One region of the Corynebacterium ciconiae DSM 44920 genome, then DNA from elsewhere that is predicted to be linked to it. Evidence: riboswitches for the same ligand, from Rfam matches in the RefSeq annotation. Region 1 holds a riboswitch; the other holds the start of a gene.
What was found. A riboswitch is a leader RNA that binds a small molecule or an ion and turns the genes downstream of it on or off. The one in region 1 is predicted to bind thiamine pyrophosphate.

Region 1 (7,347 bases):
GAGCCCTGGCACGCGGTAGCCGTCGATAAGCACAAAGCCAGGTGAGATCTCAAGGGCGTAGATGGCGCGGCGCATGCCGGAGATATTGGCGTGCTGGATGCCGCGGGCGTCAATATCGGCGGCGTCAATGTGTACCACCGACCAAGCGAGGGCGTGGTGTTTGATCAGCGGGGCCAGCCGAGCGCGGGCTGCGGGGCTGAGCTTTTTGGAGTCAGTGACCTCTGCAAGGGCGCGCACGGGCTTATCTGGCAGCACACAGGCCGCGATCGTGATCGGCCCAGCACATGCCCCACGGCCGGCTTCGTCAACCCCTGCGACTGGACCGAGCTGGGCTGCGGTGAGCTCAGCCTCGTAGGTGCGCAGGTATTTCTTTGTCCGCACGTCTCGTTCGGTGCGTCGGCTACTAGTCGACGCCGCCGATGCGGTCGAGGGGCAAAATGATAAAGCGTACTTTGCCGATGATGTTCTCCTCCGGCACCGTGCCCTGGTGTTCATCACCAAGGTGGTAGCGGGAGTCGGCGGAGTTGGTGCGGTTATCACCCATCACGAAGTAGTGGCCCTCAGGCACTTCGATGGGGCCGAAATACGCGCCGCCGCAGGCATCTGAGCCGTTCGCGGTATCCACCGGATAGGTGGGCGGATCAAGCACATAGGAATCATCCACCTTGGCGCCATCAACCATCACTCCAGGATCACCCTCCTGGCAGGAAACCGTCTGGCCGCCCGTGGCAACGATGCGTTTAACCATGTCGTTCTCATCTGGGGCCACCACCCCAATGAAGGCACCGATATTCTGCAGGCCGCGAATCAGCGTGTTGGACGAACGAGTAGATACGAAGTTCTGGTTCCACGACTCTGGGCCCTTGAACACCACCACATCGCCCTGTGAGGGCTCGGTGAAATCATAGGTGAGTTTGTCCACCACAATGCGATCGCCGGTACAGCCGGGGCAGCCGTGCAAGGTGGGCTCCATAGAAGCCGAAGGAATGAGATAGACCCGCCCCACGAAGGTTTGAAGAACAAAGACGATCACCAAGGTCACGGCGATCACCAGCGGGATCTCGATGTACCACGGCTTGCCGGTGTCTTCGTCCTGCTCCTCGTCCTCGCCCGAAACATCCTCGTCGGCGACGGCGGTGGACTCCTGAGCAGCGGGATCCTCAGCATCATCTGGCTGTGGATGCTGCGAACGCTCCGTCTGAGGCTGAGCCGAGCTAGCGGTGTTTGAAGCCGCCTCCTCCTTCGGCGCTGAAGGCGACGTCTGCGAATCGGACGGGGTCGCATCTAGCTCGTGATCGGGGCGCTCAGTCATAGGGATAGATACTAGCAGCCGCCGCCCCAAGTCCCAGTCCGCCAAGGTTCGACCGCCCGCGGTAGCCTTGCCCATCCGATCCGAGATGCTGCACGTAGGGTGCAGGAAAGAAAAACCGGCCCCTCGCCTACCCTTGAGGTGGCGAGGAGCCGGTGCCGGAGACGGCGCGCTAGTACTAGCGGCGCTCCTTGATCTTGGCAGCCTTACCGCGCAGATTGCGCAGGTAGTAGAGCTTCGCACGGCGAACCTTACCGCGGGTGATCACGTCGATGTGATCGATGTTCGGGGAGTGCACCGGGAAGGTACGCTCCACACCGATGCCGAAGGACACCTTGCGGACGGTGAAGGTCTCGCGGATGCCGCCGCCCTGACGACGGATCACAACACCACGGAAGACCTGGACGCGCTGGTTGCCGCCCTCGATGATCTTCACGTGCACGTCCACGGTGTCACCGGGACGGAAGGTGGGGATGTCGTCGCGCAGCGATGCTGCATCTACCTTGTCGAGAATGTTCATGAAACAATCCTTATATTTCTTGTGCTGAATAGAGGAACCTAGCGGCCTTTCCCCACGTGCCGGGGCGCTCGGCTGGTTCGTATCCGAGACAGTGACAGAAGCTGCCAGCTCAGAGGCAGACAACTTTCGAGATTATGCCACGCTTAGTGGGCGAGAACAAATCACCGCTACGCTTCATTCTCCCCGCGCCCGCGGGCACCCTCGCTTCTTTGCTCGCTATCCTTTAGTGGCATGAACCAGCATCTTCCTCGGCGCCCCTTCGTCACTGCCTACCTTGTGCTCCCTTTGGTTGTGCTGTTGCTTTTTGTCGCGTGGGGCCTGCTCGTTCTTCTCCCTGCTCTTCCCTCAACCGTCGCCTCCCATTGGGGCTGGTCGGGCGCTCCCGACGGGTTTAGCTCCCCTAGCTCGCTGATCGTTCAGATGGTTGCCCTACTCGGTGGAATCGCGGTGGTGATGGGCGCGGTGTCTGTTCGGATGCGTCTATCCAGCCTCGGCGCCTCGGCTGTGCTGCTGACTGGATTCACGCTGGCGCTGCTGCTGGACGTCCTGTGGCCCCAGCGCGGGCTGAGCGAACACCAGGTACAAGAGTTTAGATCCGCCTGGCTTCCTGGCCTACTCACCATGATCGTCTTTGTTGCCGCTGCAGCTTTACTAAATCGCTGGGTGCGGCGGGCAACACTGGCGGCACTCGAGGAGGATCATAGGCAGCTCCTTAGTGGCTCGCCTCGGCGCGTCTGGGAGGAACACAGCCGCCGCATCCCCTGGTGGATCCTCGCGCTCGCCGTGCCCGGCGCGGCGGTGGGGTTTCTCTCCCCTGCTGCGGCCATTCTGGTATTGGGGCTGATGTGGCTCAGCATTGAATCTGGAGCTCTGCTGAGCCCCCTGCGCCTTGAGCTTTTCGACGCCGCGCTCGTCCTGCGTTCCCCCGAGCCCATGGTGTATGCCCTTCAGGACATCCACCGTGTCGATGCCCTGAAGCACATCGGTTTCTGGGATGCCGGCGGCTACGGGATTCGGTACACCGGATCAGCGGTGTTCATCATTCCCCACGCCGGTAACGCCATCCGGCTGCACACCGACACGCAGCCGGTGAGCATCGTCGTGCCAGACGGGCAGGCCGCAGAGATTGCCGCGGAGATCAGCGAAATGATCAAACCCGAAGGATCGAGCGCGTAAACTGTGGCCCATGCGCGGGTGCCCCTCGCCGCGTGCGGCGCACAGGGGCTGAGATGAGACCGCTAGAACCTGCTGTGGTTAGCACCGACGAAGGAAGCATGAATATGGGCGTAGCCGTTGATTATCGCTGTTATCTTGTGAGCGCCGCCGACGATCCCACCCGAGTAGTAGACACCGCGGTGCGCTGCGCCCGCGCCGGGGCTGGGGTGGTGCAGGTGCGTTCAAAACCTATTTCTGCCCGTGATCTCTACCAGCTCAGCCGCGCCGTGGCGCTGGCCGTGCACGAGGTGGCACCACACACGCGCACGCTGGTGGATGATCGTCTCGATGTGGCTCTTGCGTTGCGCGACGAGGGGGTCCCGATCGCGGGGGTGCACCTAGGCCAGGATGATATTCCGGTGCGCGCCGCGCGAGCGTTGCTGGGCGATGATGCCATCATTGGGTTGACCACCGGCACGCGCGAGTTGGTGGCCGCAGCTAATGAGGTGGCTGATGTGATCGACTACATCGGCTGCGGACCCTTCCGCCCCAGCCCCACCAAGGATTCTGGGCGCGCGCCCATTGGCCTCGAGGGGTATCCGGACCTCGTTCAGCTCTCTGCGCTACCGGTGGTGGCTATTGGAGATGTCCAACCCAGCGATGCCGAAGCTCTCGCCGCTACGGGCGTTAATGGGGTGGCGCTCGTGCGCGCCTTGCATCACGCTGAGGATCCCGGCGCGGCGGTAGCTCAGGTGCTGCGGGGGTTCAACCGTGGCTAAGGTAACGATCATTGGGGCCGGGATTGTTGGCCTTGCTACAGCGTTCAGTCTCACGCGGCGCGCTCATCAGGTGCGGCTGATCGATCCCTCCCCTGCCTCTGGGGCTACCCACTATGCCGGTGGGATGCTCGCCCCGGTGGCGGAGGTGCAGTATCGCCAGGAGAAGCTGTTTCCGTTGATGAAGGACGCGGCCCGCTATTGGCCTGAGCTGATTGCCCATCTGGCCGAGCACACCGCGCTTCCATTGGGCTTCGATGATTCCGGCACGCTCGTTGTGGCCGCCGATCACGCCGATGGCCAGCACCTTGAGGAGCTCGCGCTGTATCAACACGCTTTCGCTATGCCGGCTGAGCGCATCACCACTCGCCAGGCCCGCACCGAAGAGCCGGCGCTCAGCCCTCGACTCACGGGGGCGGTGAGTATCCCAGGAGACTTTCAGATATATCCCCGCGTGTGCGCCGAGGCACTGCTCGACGCCTGCCGCACGCTGGGGGTTTGCCATATCGCCGAGGCTGTCACTCATCTCAAGGCCGCGGAGCGGGTCACCGCGATCCACACCACTGAGTCGGTCTATGAGGTAGATGAGGACGAGCAGGTGGTTCTGGCCGCAGGCCTCGGCGCGGGTGAGATCACTGGGTGGGATAATCCGCTGCAGCTGCGTCCTGTCTACGGCGATATTCTGCGCGTGCGGGTTCCCGCCGCCCTGCAGCCGCTGTGTACCAAGGTGGTGCGGGCCTTTGTGGAAGATCGTCCCGTCTACATCATTCCGCGTGCGGTGGATCAGACCATCGCGATCGGCGCGAGCACCCGCGAGGATCATCTGCGCGAGCCGAAGGTGGGGGCTGTTTATGATTTGCTTCGCGACGCCATCCGCATCCTGCCCGGCCTCGAGGAATGCGAGCTCATCGAGGCCGCCACCGGTGCTAGGCCCGGATCTCCCGATGATCTTCCCTACCTCGGCCGCGCCAGGGCCAGAAATCTCATTGTCTCCACCGGCTATTTCCGCCACGGTATTTTGCTCAGCTCCTGGGCCGCACGCCGCACCACCGAACTAATTGAAGGCTTAGCCCCGGAGGATCTACAGCACTGCGATCCCTATCGGCACGAACGATCACACACCTTGTGAGGAGTACCCCATCGCTATGTTCACCCTGACGATCAACGACACCCCCGAGAGTTTCGCCTCCCCCACCACCGTGGCGGAGGTGGTGCAGCGCCACACCGGCTCGACCGAGACCGCAGGCATTGCCGTGGCTGTGGATGCCACGGTGGTGCCAGCCGCAGACTGGTCTGACTACACCCTTCAGGCCGATCACACCGTTGATATCCTCACCGCCGCTCAAGGGGGCTAAGAGATCATGCTGCGTATTGGTAAACACGAATTTTCCTCGCACCTGATCATGGGTACCGGCGGCGCCACCTCCCATGAAATCTTGGAGCAGGCGCTGGTGGCCTCTGGCACGCGCGTGACCACGGTGGCAATGCGGCGTCACGCCGGCCGCACCCACTCCAGCGGGGAATCTATCTTCGAGCTTCTCACCCGCCTCAATATCGCCACCTTGCCCAACACGGCCGGCTGCCGCACCGCCCGGGATGCGGTGCTCACCGCCAGGCTTGCCCGCGAGGCCCTCGGTACCGATCTCATCAAGGTAGAGGTGATCGCCGATGAACACACCCTTCTGCCGGATGTGGTGGAAACTCTCGACGCCTGCGAGCAGCTTCTGCTCGAGGACTTCACCGTGATGGCCTACACCTCGGACGATCCGGTAGTCGCCCAGCGCCTCGAGCATATCGGGGTGCATGCCGTGATGCCGCTGGGATCTCCCATCGGCACCGGGCTAGGCATTGTCAACGAGCACAATCTAGAGCTGATCTGCTCCCGCGCGAAGGTTCCGGTGCTTCTCGACGCCGGAGTCGGCACCGCCTCGGACGCAGCCCGCGCCATGGAGCTCGGCTGCGCAGGGGTGCTCCTAGCCTCAGCGGTCAACCGTGCCCAAGATCCCGTGGCCATGGCCACAGCAATGAAGCTCGCGGTGCAGGCCGGAGCCCATGCGCGCGCCGCTGGCCGGATCCCGCTGCGCCGCCACGCCCAGGCATCCTCCTCCTTTGAGGGCTTGGCCAGCTGGGCCGATACGGTGCTCTAGCGCCCTAGAACCCAGCGCGCTTCAGGGCATCGGCCATCGCCCCGCCGCCGGCGTTTTGCTGGGTGGATCCGCCACGGCGCTTCTTATTACCCGTGCCTCGCCGGGCACCGGAACGCCCGCGGGATGCCGAGGAGGCGCCGTTGGTGTCTTTGCCGCGGCGCTCGGTGGGCTGCGAGGTGGCGTCGTCAAGCCGCAGCGTCAACGAGATGCGCTTGCGGGGCACATCGATATCGAGCACCTTCACCTTCACCACCTCGCCGGAGCGCACCACCTCGTGCGGATCGGAAACATAGCGATCGGACATGGCAGAGACGTGAACGAGGCCGTCGTGGTGCACACCCACATCCACGAAGGCGCCAAAGGCGGCAACATTCGTCACGGTGCCCTCAAGGATCATGCCGGCTGAGAGATCACTGATCTTTTCCACCCCTTCCTTGAAGCGGGCGGTGGTGAACTCGGGGCGAGGATCGCGGCCGGGTTTGTCCAGCTCCGCAAGGATGTCCGTGACGGTCGGCACGCCGAAGCGCTCGTCGGCGAAATCCTCCGGGCGCACGGTAGAGAGTACCCGGCTATTGCCGATGAGCTCGCCGATACTCAAACCGGTGGACTCGGCCATGCGCCGCGCCACGGGATAGGCCTCGGGGTGCACAGCGGAAGAATCGAGCGGATCCGCGGCGCCGTGAATCCGCAAAAAGCCAGCAGCCTGTTCGAAGGCCTTGGGGCCTAGCCTCGGCACCTTCTTCAGCTGCGCCCGTGAGCTGAAGCTGCCCTCCTGCTCGCGATAGGCCACAATGTTTTTCGCCACGGTGGACGACACCCCAGCGACGCGCTCCAACAACGGCACCGAAGCGGTGTTCACATCCACACCCACGGCGTTGACCGCGGACTCCACCACCCCGTCCAAGCTGCGGGCCAAGGCCACCTGGTTCACATCGTGTTGGTACTGACCGACGCCGATGGACTTCGGATCGATCTTCACCAACTCCGCCAGGGGATCCTGCAAACGGCGGGCGATGGACACCGCCCCACGCAGAGAGACATCCATGTCCGGAAACTCCTTCGCCGCCAACTCCGAAGCCGAATACACCGAGGCCCCCGACTCGGACACCACCACGGGGGTGGGGCGGCGACCGCCTGCTGCAACGATCATCTCGGCGATCTCGCGGGCGAGGGTGTCCGTCTCGCGGGAGGCGGTGCCATTACCCACCGCGATCAGCTCCACCCCGTGCTCAGCGCAGAGCCCAGCCAGCTCGGCGCGGGCGGCGTCCCAGCGGTTCTGGGGCTGGTGTGGGTAGACGATCGTGGTGGCCAGCACCATCCCAGTCGCCGAGACCACCGCCACTTTCACCCCATTGCGATAGCCCGGATCCAGCCCCATGGTGGCGCGCTGCCCAGCAGGGGCGGCCAGCAGCACATCGCGCAGATTGGTGGAGAACACCT
Region 2 (7,347 bases), 460 kb from region 1:
CCGTAGGCGGCCGGCCCCAGATCCACATAACGCAGGCCATGGTAGGCGGGATCGGGGGTGACGAAATCGGGGTACTTCGGCTCGCCGTTGTGCTCTACCGACCAGTCGAAGGAGCCGCCGTCGACAAGCACTCCGCCGAGGCCGGAACCATTGCCGGTGTAGAACTTGGTCAGCGAGGCCACCACCACATCGGCGCCCAGCTCGAGGGGGCGCACCAGCGCTGCGGTAGCCACGGTGTTATCCACAATCAGCGGCACCTTATGCTCATGTGCCACCTCCGCAACCGCGGGGATATCCAGCACATCGGCTTGCGGATTAGCGAAGGTTTCGCCGAAGAATGCCACCGTATTGTCCTGCGCGGCGGCCGCCCAGGAAGCGGGATCGTCTGGATCCTCAACGAAGGTGACGTCGATCCCCAGGCGCGGCAAGGTGATCTGGAAAAGAGTCTCGGTGCCGCCGTAGATGCGCGGGGAGGAGACGATGTGGGAACCGGCGCGGGCCAGGTTAAGGATCGCGGCGGTCTCGGCGGCCATGCCCGAGGCGAAGAGTACGGCGTGCGCTCCGCCCTCGAGGGAGGCCAGGCGCTCCTCGACGGCGGCCACCGTGGGGTTAGTCAGGCGGGAATATACCGGGCCTTGATCGGAGAGATCGAAACGGGCCGCGGCGTGGGCGGCATCATCGAACACATAGGATGAGGTGAAGTACAGCGGCAAGTTGCGCGCGCCGGTATCGGAATCCACCGGCTGGCCGGCGTGAATCGAGCGGGTGGCAAAGCCCCAGTCGGCGGCGTTGTCATTGTTGTACTTAGGCATTGATGGTTCCTCTCATCATGGGGTTTTAGAGTGGGCCACAACGCGGAGGCGGTTCGAGCAATCCGCCGAAAGAACACCAATCAGACAGCTTCGCCGCGTAGGAGGAACCATAGGCCGCGGCGAGCGCTTGAAAAGAAATGACTTCCCAAGTGTCCGCAGAAGAAAGCGGGTCGCATCGAATCGTGAGCGCCCCGCGTTGCGTTGTCAGCCACTCTAACGAACAGCTCGGTCTACAGCAAGGATTTTAGGGCGGGATGAGCGTGGGTTAGGGGCGCTGAACAGCGACATTGAGATAGACAGCTTGGTATGTGAGTTAGCTCATTTTGGGGGTGATGGGAGGGGAAACACCCCGCCGTGGCCGGTGGCGGCGAGGCCACTGTGGCTGCGACGGGGCGTCGATAAGCGTGCGCTCGAGGAGACTAGGAAGAAGCCTCACTGATCGGCAGGTAGACGCGCTCACCCTGCTCGGTGAACTCGTCCGATTTCTCCTTCATGCCGGCCTCAATAGCCTCGGCTGAGGTGAGCCCGTGCTCCTGGGCATAGTCGCGCACGTCCTGGCTGATCTTCATTGAGCAGAACTTAGGGCCGCACATCGAGCAGAAGTGCGCCGTCTTTGCTGGCTCGGCGGGCAGGGTCTCGTCGTGGAAATCCAGTGCCGTATCGGGGTCGAGGGCCAGGGCGAATTGATCGTGCCAGCGGAATTCGAAACGGGCAGTGGATAGGGCATCATCACGCTCCTGGGCGCGCGGGTGGCCCTTGCCGAGGTCCGCGGCGTGGGCGGCGATCTTATAGGTGATCACGCCCGTCTTAACATCGTCGCGATTTGGCAAACCCAGGTGCTCCTTCGGGGTGACATAGCACAGCATCGCCGTGCCCGCCTGGCCAATGATCGCAGCGCCAATAGCGGAGGTGATGTGATCGTAGCCCGGCGCGATATCGATGGTCAGAGGCCCCAAGGTGTAGAAGGGGGCCTCATCACACCACTGCTCCTCCCACGTGACATTTTCTGCCACCTTGTGCATGGGGATATGGCCGGGGCCCTCAATCATCACCTGCACGCCGCGGTCGTGGGCGATGCGGGTGAGCTCGCCCAAGGTGCGCAGCTCGGCCAGCTGGGCCTCGTCATTGGCATCAGCGATAGAGCCCGGGCGCAAACCATCACCAAGGGAAAAGGTGACATCATAGTGGGCGAGAATATCGCAGAGCTCCGCGAAGTTGGTGTAGAGGAAGGACTCGCGGTGCTCTTTCAAACACCACGCCGCCATGATCGAACCGCCGCGGCTCACAATGCCCGTGACGCGCTCCGCGGCCAGGGGAATGTAGCGCAGCAGCACGCCGGCGTGCACCGTCATGTAATCCACGCCCTGCTCGCATTGCTCGATGATGGTGTCGCGGTAGATCTCCCAGGTGAGCTTGGTGGGATCGCCCTTCACCTTCTCTAGTGCCTGATAGATCGGCACCGTGCCCACCGGTACGGGGGAGTTGCGCAAAATCCACTCGCGGGTTTCGTGGATGTTATCGCCGGTGGACAGATCCATGATGGTGTCCGCGCCCCAGCGGGTGGCCCACACCATCTTCTCCACCTCCTCCGCGATGGAGCTGGTGACCGCGGAATTGCCGATGTTCGCATTCACCTTCACGGCGAACTTCTTGCCGATGATCATCGGCTCGATTTCCGGGTGCTTGTGATTGGCGCAGATCACCGCGCGGCCCGCAGCGACCTCCTCGCGCACCTCCTCTGGGGTGAAGCCCTCACGGTGGGCGATATAGGTCATCTCCGGGGTGATAATGCCGGCGCGGGCCCAGGCCAGCTGGGTGCGCACCAGCCTCTCTGGGTGTGCGTCAGAGGCCGGTGCGGGGGCGGGGGTTTCCCACTGCTCGCGCAGGGGCTCTAAGCCTTTTTCCAGATCCAGCTGTGGATCCTGCTCGGTGTAGATGCCGGAGGTGTCATAGACCTCGAAGTTCTCGCCGGTGGTCAGCTCGATGGCGCGCGCCGGGATGCGCATGGTGGTGGTGGATCCATCGGTGTTGGTGTGGGTGACCTCGCGGTAGCTCTTGTGGCTGCGGTAGATCGGGCCGGTGGTCAGCTCCCCTGGCTGCGGGGCGGCGCTGCGGGCCTTCTTGGCTGCGGACAGACGGGTGGCCATGAAAAAAAGTCCTTCCTTCGCTGGCATTATCCAGACAGGTTCATACGGTCGACCCATGCGCTGGGTCCTCTCAGCGCGCAGCCTCAGCGCGCTCCCGTGGGTATGACGTTGTATTTACTCAAGGCTATAACACCGAGATGCTTTTGTCCTACTTTTTTGATTCACCCCTGTCTATACCCCTGAATCCCTGCAGAAATAGTTTTAGGGGGTGGCTAACTTACTGGTTGGTAGGAAATTAAGTCACACAGGGCTAGGCTTCGGTGTAACACCAGTAACACAGCTGACGTGAAAGTAGTGCCGGTTACATCGCCGGCGCTTTCGTTAGGGCGAGGCGCAGCGCTCATGCAGGGCGCATATGTTTGCCGCAGCCGCCGAGGCTAGGCCGCAGCCGATGATGTTGAGCCGCAGCCGCTGGCGCGAAACTGTGGTGCGCCCGCCGAACCGAATCGCCGAAGAGAAGGAATACACATGGCTTCATCTCGAACTTTCCGCCGCCGCATGGGCGCAGTCTGTGCAGGGGTTGTTACCCTCGCCGCTGCCCTTGTTCCCAGCGCGCAGGCTGCTATCTCCGTCAATGATGAGGGCAATCACGGCCCCACCCAGCCCAACCTGGCCGCCGCCGCGCTCGTGCAAATGCAGAATCCCAGCATCATGCCCGAGGGGGTCAACACCGGGTGCGTGCCCGAGGATGGCCGCAATCCCGTGGTGCTCATTCACGGCATGAACTCCAACCCCTATGGTTCCTTTGCTTCGCTCGGCCCGGCGCTGGCCGGCGATGGCCGCTGCGTGTACGCCTCCACCTATGGCAAATACGACGGTCCGCTGCCCGTCACCTCCAATATCGAAGGCATCTACGGGCTCAAGCCCGCCGCCGAGTCGCTCGCCGAAATCACCGCTGACATCGAGGCAGTCAAAGCCCATACCGGAGCACAGCACGTGGATCTTGTGGGTTACTCCCTCGGCGGGGCGCTAGCCACGATGTATGCCAAGCAGGCCGGAGCTGAAGGTGTGGGCACCGTGGTCACCCTCGGCGGCGCCATTCACGGCACCAGCTTGCTGGGGCTGTCGCGCTACGCCCAAGAAGCCAACGCTGCCGGCATGCCCGTCTATCCCGCCGCGGATTCCATCTTCGGCGAAGTGGCCAAGGAGCTGCTTGCTGGATCCGACACCATGAACGCCCTCGCCGACGGCGGGGTAGAGGCAGAAGGGGTGAACTACGTCTCCATCTCCTCGCGCACTGACATGGTGGTCACCCCACTGGCCAACTCTCAGTTCACCGGCCCCAACGCCACCGCGCTGGTCCTGCAAGACGGCTGCTCTCAGGACATGTCCTCCCACCTTGGCCTGCCCTTCTCTCCCCGTGCAATTAGCCTCACCCGCCAAGCTCTCGGTGCCACAGTAGACGCCGCCTGCGGGCCCGGGCTGATGCTCTCTGCAGACATGAGCGGCATGGGCTCGAGCTATGACCACCGCGATATCGCAGCACCCTTCAGCTCCAGCTAGCTTAAGCCTCGCGCAAGCTGCTTGAGCAGGGCGATCGCCCCCATACCCAGTGAGAGGTATGGGGGCGTTGCTATGTCGGCATAGGGGGGCGCCCGATAAGGCTGTTGGCTCAGTACATACACAGGAACGCATCCGGGGCGTGATTTTCATTCACTGCCAGCAGTGGGGTGGGCGAGTGGCGGCCGGTTTTTAATATTCCGGATGAAATAGCTGTATCCAGCTTGGCAAAAAAGGGGTGGGGGTGGTGTATATACCCCTTCGTGGGAAATTAAATAAGGCAGAATTAGGCTGCGGTTCGACGTTAAAAGCCCAGCTCAAGGGGGGGGTAAGTGTCGGCTTTTGTGTTGGCACGATCTCCGCTGTGAGCATTCGTTTAGAGAATCGTGAAAAAGGACCAGCCATGGCTTTATCCCGCCAATTCTGCCGCCATCTCAGCACTCTCTGTGCTGGGGTCATCACCCTCACCGCTGCACTCGTACCCAGCGCCCACGCTGCCGTCTCCGTGAGCGACGAAGGCAACCACGGCCCCGCGAAACCGAACCTGGCCGCCGCGGCCTTCACCCAAATGCGTAACCCGAGCGTGATGCCGGAGGGCGTGAACACCGGATGTGTGCCTGAGGATGGCCGCAACCCCGTGGTGCTCATCCACGGCATGGGATCCAACCCCTACGGCTCCTTCTCGGCGCTGGGGCCGGCGTTGGCTGCCGATGGCCGCTGCGTCTATGCTCCCACCTTCGGCAAGTACGAGGGGTCTCGCCCGTTGATCTCTAACGTGGAGGGGGTCTATGGACTCAAGCCAGCCTCGGAGTCCTTGGCTGAGATTTCTGCGGACATCGATGCCATCAAAGCCCACACCGGGGCGGCACAGGTAGACATTGTGGGCTACTCCCTCGGCGGGGCGCTGGCCGCAATGTATGCCAAGCAGGTCGGCGCCGAGGGAGTGGGCACGGTGGTGACCATCGGTGGTGTCATCCACGGCACCAACCTGCTGGGGCTTTCTCACTTCGTGCACGAAGCCGAAGAGGCTGGTCTGCCCATGTATGAGGCCTCTGACCGGCTGCTCGGCGGGGCAGCCAAGGACCTCCTCGAGGGCTCCCACGCCATGGACACTCTCGGTGATGGGGGAGTAGAAGCCGAGGGCGTGAACTACATTTCTATTTCCTCCACCTCGGACATCACCGTCACCCCCTTGCAAAACTCCCAATTCCATGGGCCCGGCTCCACGGCGATCGTGGTGCAAGACGGTTGTTCTAAGGACCGCTCCTCGCACATCGGCCTGCCTTATTCGCCGCGCGCGATCAGTCTCACCCGCCGAGCACTGGGGGCAGATGTAGAGCCTGTCTGCGGATCCGGCGCACCGTCTTCCTCCGAGCGCTCCAAGGACGAGAACACAGAGGCAACCCCGAACAACGCTGCCGCTGAGGACGACACCGCAGAAAGCAGCACTGCAGACGATGCTGCGGAGGAGGGCTCTGCGGGCAGCAACGGCGAGCCTGCAGACGATACGAACGCCGATAGCTCGAGCGACTCGCCTGCTACCACCGAGGCCGAGGGGAAAGACACGCACGCAGCGTTTGAGCACGCCGCGTAGCGCCGCGGCTGGCGCTGAAGTCCACTGCCCGCCGCTGAGTGCTAGTTGGCTGCTAGCAGCAGCACCAGGTGTAGCCGACGCGGGAGAAGCCCAGCGCCTTGAGGTCGGCGGCGGAGATAAAGAAGGTGCCGACGCCGAGATCGCCCCACATGATGGGCTCCTCGGTGTCGATCTGGAGCAGGAGAACGTCTAGATCCTCCTCCTCGGTGCGGGGATCATCTTGGAGCAGGCGCGGGTAGCCGCCGATGTGGTGGCCGTCAACGGTGGGGATGTCATAGAAGATATCCCTGCACTCGTCGATCACCGCATCGGGATCGTCAGTGTCATCGATCTCGTCCATCACGGCCCGCTCCAAGGCATCATCGAAGCGATAGTCCTCGAAGGTGATGGCCTGCTGGCCAAGGCTGAAGGCCAGCCCCACTCCCTCGGTGCTGTCGAAGGGGTGGTTGGCATCCTCGGGGAGGGCGTAGGCGCTGGTGGTCACGCTCGGGTCAATGCTGTCGCGGTGGATCACTCGGAAGGAGTTCTTGCGCATATCCTCAAAGTCCGTGGCGCCCAGCAGATCATCGCTGCCGATGAAAAACTGCAGCATGCCAGTGCCAGGCAGCAGATCGTTGGCGGGAAGCTCCGCGAGGTTGATCTGCGCGAGAAACACCATCGGCGCGCCATCCGCGCTGCGCGGCGCCTCCTCGCCCGGATCCAGATAGGGCTGGCCGCCCACGGCGCTCGACTGGAGCGAGGAAGGTCTGCCGTTGAACTCGATCGTGATCGATTGGGTTGCGGTCTGTTCCTTGAGGCGAGCAAGAATACGCTCGTACTTCGTGTCCATGGGCTCCTTTCCTCCGGTGCTTCCGCACAGACTGTGGTGGGGCTCATAGTAGAGTGTGTCTGCGTTTATCGCTAAGAAACGCGGAAACGAAGCGCCGCGCGCTCCGGAATAGAATAGGGGTATGTCTCGAATAGCGATTATTGGGTGTGGCCCCCGAGGGCTAGCGGTAGTAGAAAGGCTCACGGCATTCGCTGAACAGCGCGGCGTGAGAGATCTGTGCATCGAGGTGTTCGAGGAATACGCCCCCGGCTCCGGCGCGGTGTGGAACCCCGAGCAGTCGCCGTTGATGCTCATGAATACCGCCAGTGGGGAAGTCACCGCCTTCGTCGACGAGACCGTCGAACTGAGCGGCCCGCTGTGCACTGGGCCGACGCTGTATGAATGGGCCCACAGCGCTGCCGCCGAACCTTGGCTGGCCCTCGGCGGGCAGTGGGCGCAGCGTGAGGCCGAGCAGTTGCTTGCCGA

Region 2: it holds a riboswitch for thiamine pyrophosphate, as region 1 does, so the genes downstream of both, thiC (phosphomethylpyrimidine synthase ThiC) here and CCICO_RS07235 (thiamine phosphate synthase) in region 1, are expected to answer to the same signal.

The regions. Positions count from the first base shown of each region.
Region 1 covers NZ_CP047189.1:1,633,651-1,640,997, forward strand. Annotated here, with positions in the region: gene CCICO_RS07215 (ribonuclease HII) at 1-381, opposite strand, end outside; gene lepB (signal peptidase I) at 404-1,312, opposite strand; gene rplS (50S ribosomal protein L19) at 1,488-1,829, opposite strand; gene CCICO_RS07230 (DUF1648 domain-containing protein) at 2,061-3,005, shown strand; TPP riboswitch at 3,010-3,118, shown strand; gene CCICO_RS07235 (thiamine phosphate synthase) at 3,110-3,763, shown strand; gene thiO (glycine oxidase ThiO) at 3,756-4,889, shown strand; gene thiS (sulfur carrier protein ThiS) at 4,906-5,115, shown strand; gene CCICO_RS07250 (thiazole synthase) at 5,122-5,907, shown strand; gene CCICO_RS07255 (Tex family protein) at 5,912-7,347, opposite strand, start outside.
Region 2 covers NZ_CP047189.1:2,089,248-2,096,594, reverse strand. Annotated here, with positions in the region: gene CCICO_RS09180 (O-acetylhomoserine/O-acetylserine sulfhydrylase) at 1-812, opposite strand, end outside; gene thiC (phosphomethylpyrimidine synthase ThiC) at 1,232-2,959, opposite strand; TPP riboswitch at 2,955-3,067, opposite strand; gene CCICO_RS09170 (esterase/lipase family protein) at 3,428-4,462, shown strand; gene CCICO_RS09165 (esterase/lipase family protein) at 4,863-6,053, shown strand; gene CCICO_RS09160 (YwqG family protein) at 6,106-6,882, opposite strand; gene CCICO_RS09155 (FAD/NAD(P)-binding protein) at 7,004-7,347, shown strand, end outside.